3 regions of the Pseudomonas sp. LS1212 genome follow, and region 2 is predicted to be linked to each of the others. Evidence: riboswitches for the same ligand, from Rfam matches in the RefSeq annotation. Region 2 holds a riboswitch; each other region holds the start of a gene.
The links. Region 2 has a riboswitch for cobalamin ahead of NVV94_RS10160 (CbtB-domain containing protein). Riboswitches for the same ligand answer to the same signal wherever they lie in the genome.
Positions count from the first base shown of each region.

Region 1: linked by a shared signal. The riboswitch ahead of cobO (cob(I)yrinic acid a,c-diamide adenosyltransferase) and the one ahead of NVV94_RS10160 (CbtB-domain containing protein) in region 2 are both predicted to bind cobalamin.
Region 3: linked by a shared signal. The riboswitch ahead of NVV94_RS15400 (ABC transporter substrate-binding protein) and the one ahead of NVV94_RS10160 (CbtB-domain containing protein) in region 2 are both predicted to bind cobalamin.

Region 1 covers NZ_CP102951.1:4,342,988-4,345,241, forward strand. The annotation lists gene NVV94_RS20215 (cobyrinate a,c-diamide synthase) at 1-243, opposite strand, end outside; gene cobO (cob(I)yrinic acid a,c-diamide adenosyltransferase) at 240-851, opposite strand; cobalamin riboswitch at 1,041-1,268, opposite strand; gene NVV94_RS20225 (class I SAM-dependent methyltransferase) at 1,355-2,017, opposite strand; gene NVV94_RS20230 (C40 family peptidase) at 2,033-2,254, opposite strand, start outside.
Region 2 covers NZ_CP102951.1:2,166,765-2,169,018, forward strand. The annotation lists gene cobM (precorrin-4 C(11)-methyltransferase) at 1-57, opposite strand, end outside; gene NVV94_RS10150 (cobalamin biosynthesis protein) at 134-559, opposite strand; gene NVV94_RS10155 (CbtA family protein) at 559-1,251, opposite strand; gene NVV94_RS10160 (CbtB-domain containing protein) at 1,263-1,448, opposite strand; cobalamin riboswitch at 1,543-1,769, opposite strand; cobalamin riboswitch at 2,028-2,232, shown strand.
Region 3 covers NZ_CP102951.1:3,300,137-3,302,390, forward strand. The annotation lists rRNA gene NVV94_RS15395 (16S ribosomal RNA) at 1-391, opposite strand, end outside; cobalamin riboswitch at 897-1,092, shown strand; partial or broken gene NVV94_RS15400 (ABC transporter substrate-binding protein) at 1,236-1,649, shown strand; gene NVV94_RS15405 (hypothetical protein) at 1,784-2,047, shown strand; gene NVV94_RS15410 (DUF4332 domain-containing protein) at 2,234-2,254, opposite strand, start outside.

The DNA of each region.
Region 1 (2,254 bases), 2.2 Mb from region 2:
CTCCCAGAGCAGACGCCGACTCTCGTCGGCACCGACCATCCACAGGTCCAGCTGATACACCGGCGCACCACTGGCGCGCTCGAGGATCATCGGGTCGAGGAAGTCCGGGCCGCACTTGAACACCCGCACCTTGCGCCCCTGGTTACGGTGCAAGCGGGCCAGTGCGGCGGTCACGGTGGTCTTGCCCTGGCCGGAAGCCGGCGCGGCGATCAACACCGCCGGGCAATGACGCGCATCACTCATAGTTCGATGCCTTTCTGGGCACGAATGCCGGCCTGGAACGCGTGCTTGAGCATGCCCATTTCCGTGACGGTATCGGCCAGTTCGATCATTTCGGGCTTGGCGGCGCGGCCGGTCACTACCACATGCTGCATGGGTGGGCGTGCCTGCAGGTCGCCGAGCACCTGATCGAGGTCGAGGTAGCCGTGCTTGAGGGCGATGTTCAGCTCGTCGAGCACCACCAGACTGATCGACGGATCGCTCAGCAACTGGCGGGCCACCGCCCAGGCTGCTTCGGCCGCGGCGATATCGCGCTGGCGATCCTGGGTTTCCCAGGTGAAACCCTCGCCCATGACATGGAAGCGAACCTGCTCTGGAAAGCGCCGGAAGAACAGCTCTTCACCGGTGCTGGTGCGGCCCTTGATGAATTGCACGACACCACATTGCATGCCGTGGCCCATGGCCCGGGCGAGCATGCCGAAAGCGGAGCTGCTCTTGCCTTTGCCGTTGCCGGTCAATACCAGCAACAACCCACACTCGTTCGGCGCATTGGCAATGCGCTCGTCGATCACGGCCTTTTTGCGCAGCATGCGCGCCACATGGCGCTCATCACGTTCGGTGGTTTCAGTCATCGCAGCTCTCCGCTAACGCGCAGATGGCCGGCATCGACGAAGCACCACGACAGACGGGGCGCCAGCCCTGGCCTGGTGGCAGGAAATCGTCAATGCCGCTCTCACCCGCGCGACAGATGGATGGATCAAAGCAGACGCAGCGTGCGGCGGCCGTGCCCGGATCGGGCCCGGCGCGCGTCAGGCTGCGTGATGCCGTGGGATGTTTCAGGCCGGTCTCCGGGCTCATGAGTGGGGTGCGCACACCCAGGTCACACGCCTTCCCGGACCCGAACCGCATCCAGTGGCCACTGCGCGACCTTGACTCATTTACCGTTGCGGGGGCAGCGCCGGAATCGCGCGCCATGCACGCCCACCGGCTTCCCTGTTTCACTCCGGCAACCGAAACGATTGCAGAGCACCTGGAACAAGTCGCGAAGGTTAGAGGGTTGGGGATGGAGCGTCAATTATTGGTGGCCGATGACGTGGGCAACAAAATCTGGCGGGTAACGGCTGCCCGGTGACGCTCAGCGTTTACGGCACAGGGTCAGGCCATCGCCCAGTGGCAAGAGCGAAAGATCGACGCGCGAGTCATCCTTCAAGGCGCGATTGAGCGCCTGGATGGCCCGGGTATCGGCGCTGTCGGGTTCGCTCTGCAGCACCCGACCGCTCCATAATGTGTTATCGAAAATGGCCAGGCCGCCAACCCGCAGCAGACGCAAGGCGTATTCCAGATAAACCGGGTAGTTGGCCTTGTCGGCGTCGATGAAGATCAGGTCGAAACTGCCGCCCTGACCTTGCCCCTCCAGTTGTGCGAGGGTGTCCAATGCCGGCGCCAGGCGCAGATCGATCTTGTCGGCCACCCCCGCCTGCTGCCAATAACGCAGGGCCGTCTGGTTGTAGTCTCCCGGAAGATCACAGCAGATCAATCGCCCCTGCGCCGGCATCGCCTGAGCCATGCACAGGGCGCTATAACCGGTGAACGTGCCGACTTCAAGCAGCCGCTGCGCCCCGATCAAGCGCACCAGCAAGGCCAGGAACTGACCCTGTTCGGGCGCAACCTGCCAACGCGCCATGGGCATCGCCTGGGTTTCGGCTCGCAATTGTTGCAGCAGCGGTGTTTCGCGCAGCGAGACGTCCTGCAGGTAGTGGTACAGCGCGTCGTCCAGGTAGAGCGTTTGGGCGGTCATGCCGGCCTCCCTTTGTCAGGGGTTACGCGCCAGGCTGGTCGGCTGCAGGACGCGCTTGGCGTTGAGGTAGGTCTTCTGCCAGTAGGCATTGGACAGGTAATCCAGGCGTACCGTACCACCAGTGGCCGGCGCGTGGACAAAGCGCCCTTCGCCGACGTAGATACCGGCATGGCTGACCTGCGACCCGCCGTTGGTGGCAAAAAACACCAGGTCGCCGGATTGCAGCGCATCGCGCCC
Region 2 (2,254 bases):
CTTGACCGTGATCAACTCCGGGTCGCCGGGGCCTGCACCAATAAAGTAGACCGTCATTGGAGAATCCTGAAAAAGCCTGGAAACGCGTTTTGCTTGAAAAAAACTCAAGTAGCCGACGCGTGCTAGAGGGAGATTATCGAATATTTTGCCGGGGAGCAGCCAATGCCAGTGTGGCGCGAGCAGATGTGCAGCGCGGTGCTTTCAGTTCGGCTGAGCAGCCGCCCAGCTGTTCGGCCAACGCCAGCGCACAGCTTTCGGCGATGCCGAAGCAACCGGTATGGCGATGGGCGAGGGTAGACCGATGGTTGAGTTGCGGCTCGAAGCGGGCCAGTTCAGCCGAGCTGAAAAACACCAGTGGCAAACCGAGTTGCTCGGCCAATGCCAGCAGCCCGGGCTCCTGACATTTCAGGTCGATGCTGGCAAGGCCGGTCAGCGCCGAACGCTGCAGCCGGTATTGCAGCAACGTCCGGTCAAGCAGGGCGCCCAGCTCGCTGGCCGAGCAACCGCGTTGGCAGCCGAAGCCGGCCACCAGGACCTGCGAACGGCCGGCCAGGCTCATCAGGCCTGGCTTTTGCGACGAAACAGCCAGGCGCTGATCAGGCCCAGTGCAACCCAAAACACGGCATTGGTCAGCAAGGATGCGATCTGGAACTGCGATTCCAGCGCTTCGGGGGCCAGGCTTTCATGCACTTCAGGCTGCGGTGCGCCGATGAAATGCGGCACCACCAGAATCGCTGCGCCCAGGACCTTGAGCAGCCAGTTCTTGCCGAACGCGATCAGCGCCAGGCCCACGGCAGTGGAAGCGGCAGTCCCGACCCACCAGGTTTGGCGCAGGGCCAGGTCTGCAGCGGCAGTGCCGGGCAGCTCCGGCGGCAAGCCCAGGTTTGGCGCCAGGCAGAACACGGCGAAACCGGCCAGCCCCCACAGCACGCCTTCGGAGGTGCGGCCGGGTGCACGCAGGGTATACAGCGCGGCCAGCATCAGCGCGAAGCCGACGGCGACCACCAGGTTGCCGCCAGTGGTGGAAAGTAGGCGCTGCCAGCCATCTTCCGGCGCCCAGGCTTCGGCATCGTGGCTGTGCCCGGCCGCAGCGCCGTCGGCATGCTCGTGTGCTTCGACGGCAGGGGCCGCATTTTCATAGGTTTCCGCTTGCAGGATCAGCGGGACGACCCAGAAGCTTTGCAGCAGGGTCAACAGCAGGGCGGCGAGCAGGCCGGTAAAGCCTGCAGTCCGGGCAATGCGCTTGATCATGTTGGCTGTTCTCAATGGCACGGGAAAGCGGCGCTGTGACGGGTGTCATGCGCGGCGTTGTGAACGGCTTCGATGTGCGAGAAACCGGCGAAATAGACCAGGCAGATGCCGAGCACGGAGGCGCATATGGCGACGACCAGGCGTTGGGTCTGGGTGGACGTGACGACGGCTGAGTGGCTGGCGGTAGTGATGGGCATGGCGCTTCCCTCTTGTGGTGATCGAGGCGGCCAAGCGCGAAGAACCCCTGCGCGCGAGCTCGCAGAGGTATCAACAGCGCCCGCCCACCGCGGGTTTGTCAGGTATGGTCTGGGCCGGTCTCCGGGCTTGCGAGGGGCTGGCGTGTTGCTCAAGCCTGCAAGAATCACCTTCCCATGCCGGACAGCTGGCACAGTGGATCTGATTCTTCTCTCGCTTACCGTTGCGGGGGCAGCGCCGGACTTGCCAGGTAGTGTAGTAGCACCTGACGCACCGGTTTCCCGTTTCACCCTGTGAAGGGCACCCAAACGAATCCGCGTAGGAGAGCATGGGTGGGTGGGGGGCGTCAAATGGCATGTGGGGTGTTGGTTGCTTGGGTATGCGCCTGTTCACACCTTTGTAGCCGCTGCCGAAGGCTGCGCTCGCGTGCGAAGCAGGCGCAGGATCTTGAGATTGCCAGGGGGCCTTGCGGCCCCAGCGCAGCCTGGCGGCAGCGGCTACGCCGATCGAGGTGCGCCGGACAGGGAGCCCCGCCGCGCAATCAACTCGACAGATGCGATTGACCAACCCGCAACCACTGCGTAGCCTTGCCCATTCGAGGTTCTCCAGCCTTCAAGCCGGAGCTAAGACGGGAACGCGGTCCAATGCCGCGGCTGCCCCCGCAACTGTAAGCCGTGAAAGATCCGACAATGCCACTGCACTGATGCGGGAAGGCGTCGGGCTCGCCGATCGAAAGCGATCGGCACACAGCAAGCCAGGAGACCTGCCTCGGACAGATTCTCACTACAACCGGGCGGGGTGATCCGGT
Region 3 (2,254 bases), 1.1 Mb from region 2:
GCTGGATCAGGCTTTCGCCCATTGTCCAATATTCCCCACTGCTGCCTCCCGTAGGAGTCTGGACCGTGTCTCAGTTCCAGTGTGACTGATCATCCTCTCAGACCAGTTACGGATCGTCGCCTTGGTGAGCCTTTACCCCACCAACTAGCTAATCCGACCTAGGCTCATCTGATAGCGTGAGGTCCGAAGATCCCCCACTTTCTCCCGTAGGACGTATGCGGTATTAGCGTCCGTTTCCGAACGTTATCCCCCACTATCAGGCAGATTCCTAGGCATTACTCACCCGTCCGCCGCTCGCCACCAGGTACAAGTACCCGTGCTGCCGCTCGACTTGCATGTGTTAGGCCTGCCGCCAGCGTTCAATCTGAGCCATGATCAAACTCTTCAGTTCAATACTGCTTGGGTTTTGAGAAAACCCTAAACTTGGCTCAGCAATCTCAAAATGAACTATATGATTGCTCATGTAGCCACTTGTGATGCTGATAATCTTTCTGACTATCAGTCTGAGCTCACAAGCACCCACACGAATTGCTTGATTCAGTTGTTAAAGAGCGGTTGGTTGATTCTTTCGTCTCAACCGAGGTGCGCATTTTACGCTTTCCTCTGTCTCTGTCAAGCGTTTATTTTCAGAAGTTTTTCGATTTTCTCGTTTAACTTCAAACACTTGACTCGCTTCGATCTCTCGTTGCGGGAGGCGAATTCTACAGCGTTTCAAACCGTTGTCAACGACAAAAATGATGGCGGTTGCCAAGCCCTGCTCTTGCAGCTTCTGCAGCTACTTACTGAAAGCACTCTATATAGTCAGCGTTGCACTGTTCGGTTTAAACCAGGGTCGCGATGTCGCTCGGCTCAAATACTTCTAATCCGCACATGGGCCCCCCTTGGGCAGCATGATCGACTACCATGCCGCCGCCGGTTTCCAAATGGGATTAATAGGGAATCCGTGGTGCTTATGCAGCATCAAACGGAACTGCCCCCGCAACTGTAGGTGCTGAGCCTGCTCCTGAACTGCCACTGGGATTGCTTCCGGGAAGGCTGGAGCCAGGCGATGACGCATCAGTCAGGAGACCTGCCGGCCAAGCAAATCACTAACCGGCGGGGTGTCCGGGAAGGACATCCTTGCCGCGCGCGTCACCTCGGTGACCGGCCTTGCACTGCTCCTGCGGCAGCGTTCGATGATGTGTTTCCAGACTGTACACCCCCGCTCCGCGTACGCTTCAAATGGAGATTGCATCATGCTGCTGCCCCGCTTTGCCGCCCTCATCACGGGTCTGGGTCTGTCCGCCCTCGCCCATGCGGCCCCTACCCACTATCCCCTGACTGTAGAGAACTGCGGCAGCACGCTGACCTTCCAGCACGCACCAGGCCGTGCAGTGACCATCGGCCAGGCCGGCACCGAAATGCTCTATGCCCTGGGGCTCGGCGACAAGCTGGTCGGCACCTCGTTGTGGTTCAACGATGTATTGGCCAAGTACAAGGCACAGAACGACAAGGTCGAACGCCTGGCCGATAACGATCCAAGCTTCGAGGCAGTGATCGGCAAACGTCCGGAGCTGGTGGCAGTGCAGCTGGAGTGGATGGTCGGCCCGCAGGGGGCGGTCGGCACGCGCGAGCAGTTTCACGAACTTAAGATCCCGACCTACCTGATACACCAACTGCCTTGCCCGGTTGATGCCAGCCATGCCCAAAGATGATGCCGATGTGCAGGTGAACACGCAAGTCAACGTTCTGTCCGAAAAAGACGCTGCAATTCGCTTCGCCTTCGCTTTACCCAAGGCAGCGCATGAAGCTGGCATTAGCCCGCAGGAAGCCTGCAAGGCCCCACGCTGGCAGTCGCCGGACACCCTACCCGGACAGCATGCCCCTTGTCCTGCCTGAACCCGTAGACGATCCTGACCGCACCCGCTGGGCAGAAGAGTTATCCCTGACGGATGAGCAAAGGCGCGACAACGCCGTGGTCCGGCAAACCCATAGTGGCAACCTTGAAAGCTATGCCGGCTCAGCCGCCGAGCAGGCGCTGGCGCGTCGTCGTAGAGAGCTACTCTAGGCGTCGCCAGCGAGAACTAGAAAATGCATGAATGGAGTGAGCGTGTGGGATCAAAGCGGACCGTCGCGTACTAACGTGCCGCATAACCGGCTGCCAACTAAGAACAGTATAGTCGGCAGTCCGGGCTGATGTAACTGTTAGGCAGTTACGGTGGGCAATACTTCGCTTTTTGTCACCCCACCTTGGCTACAGTATCTTTTCCAAAGC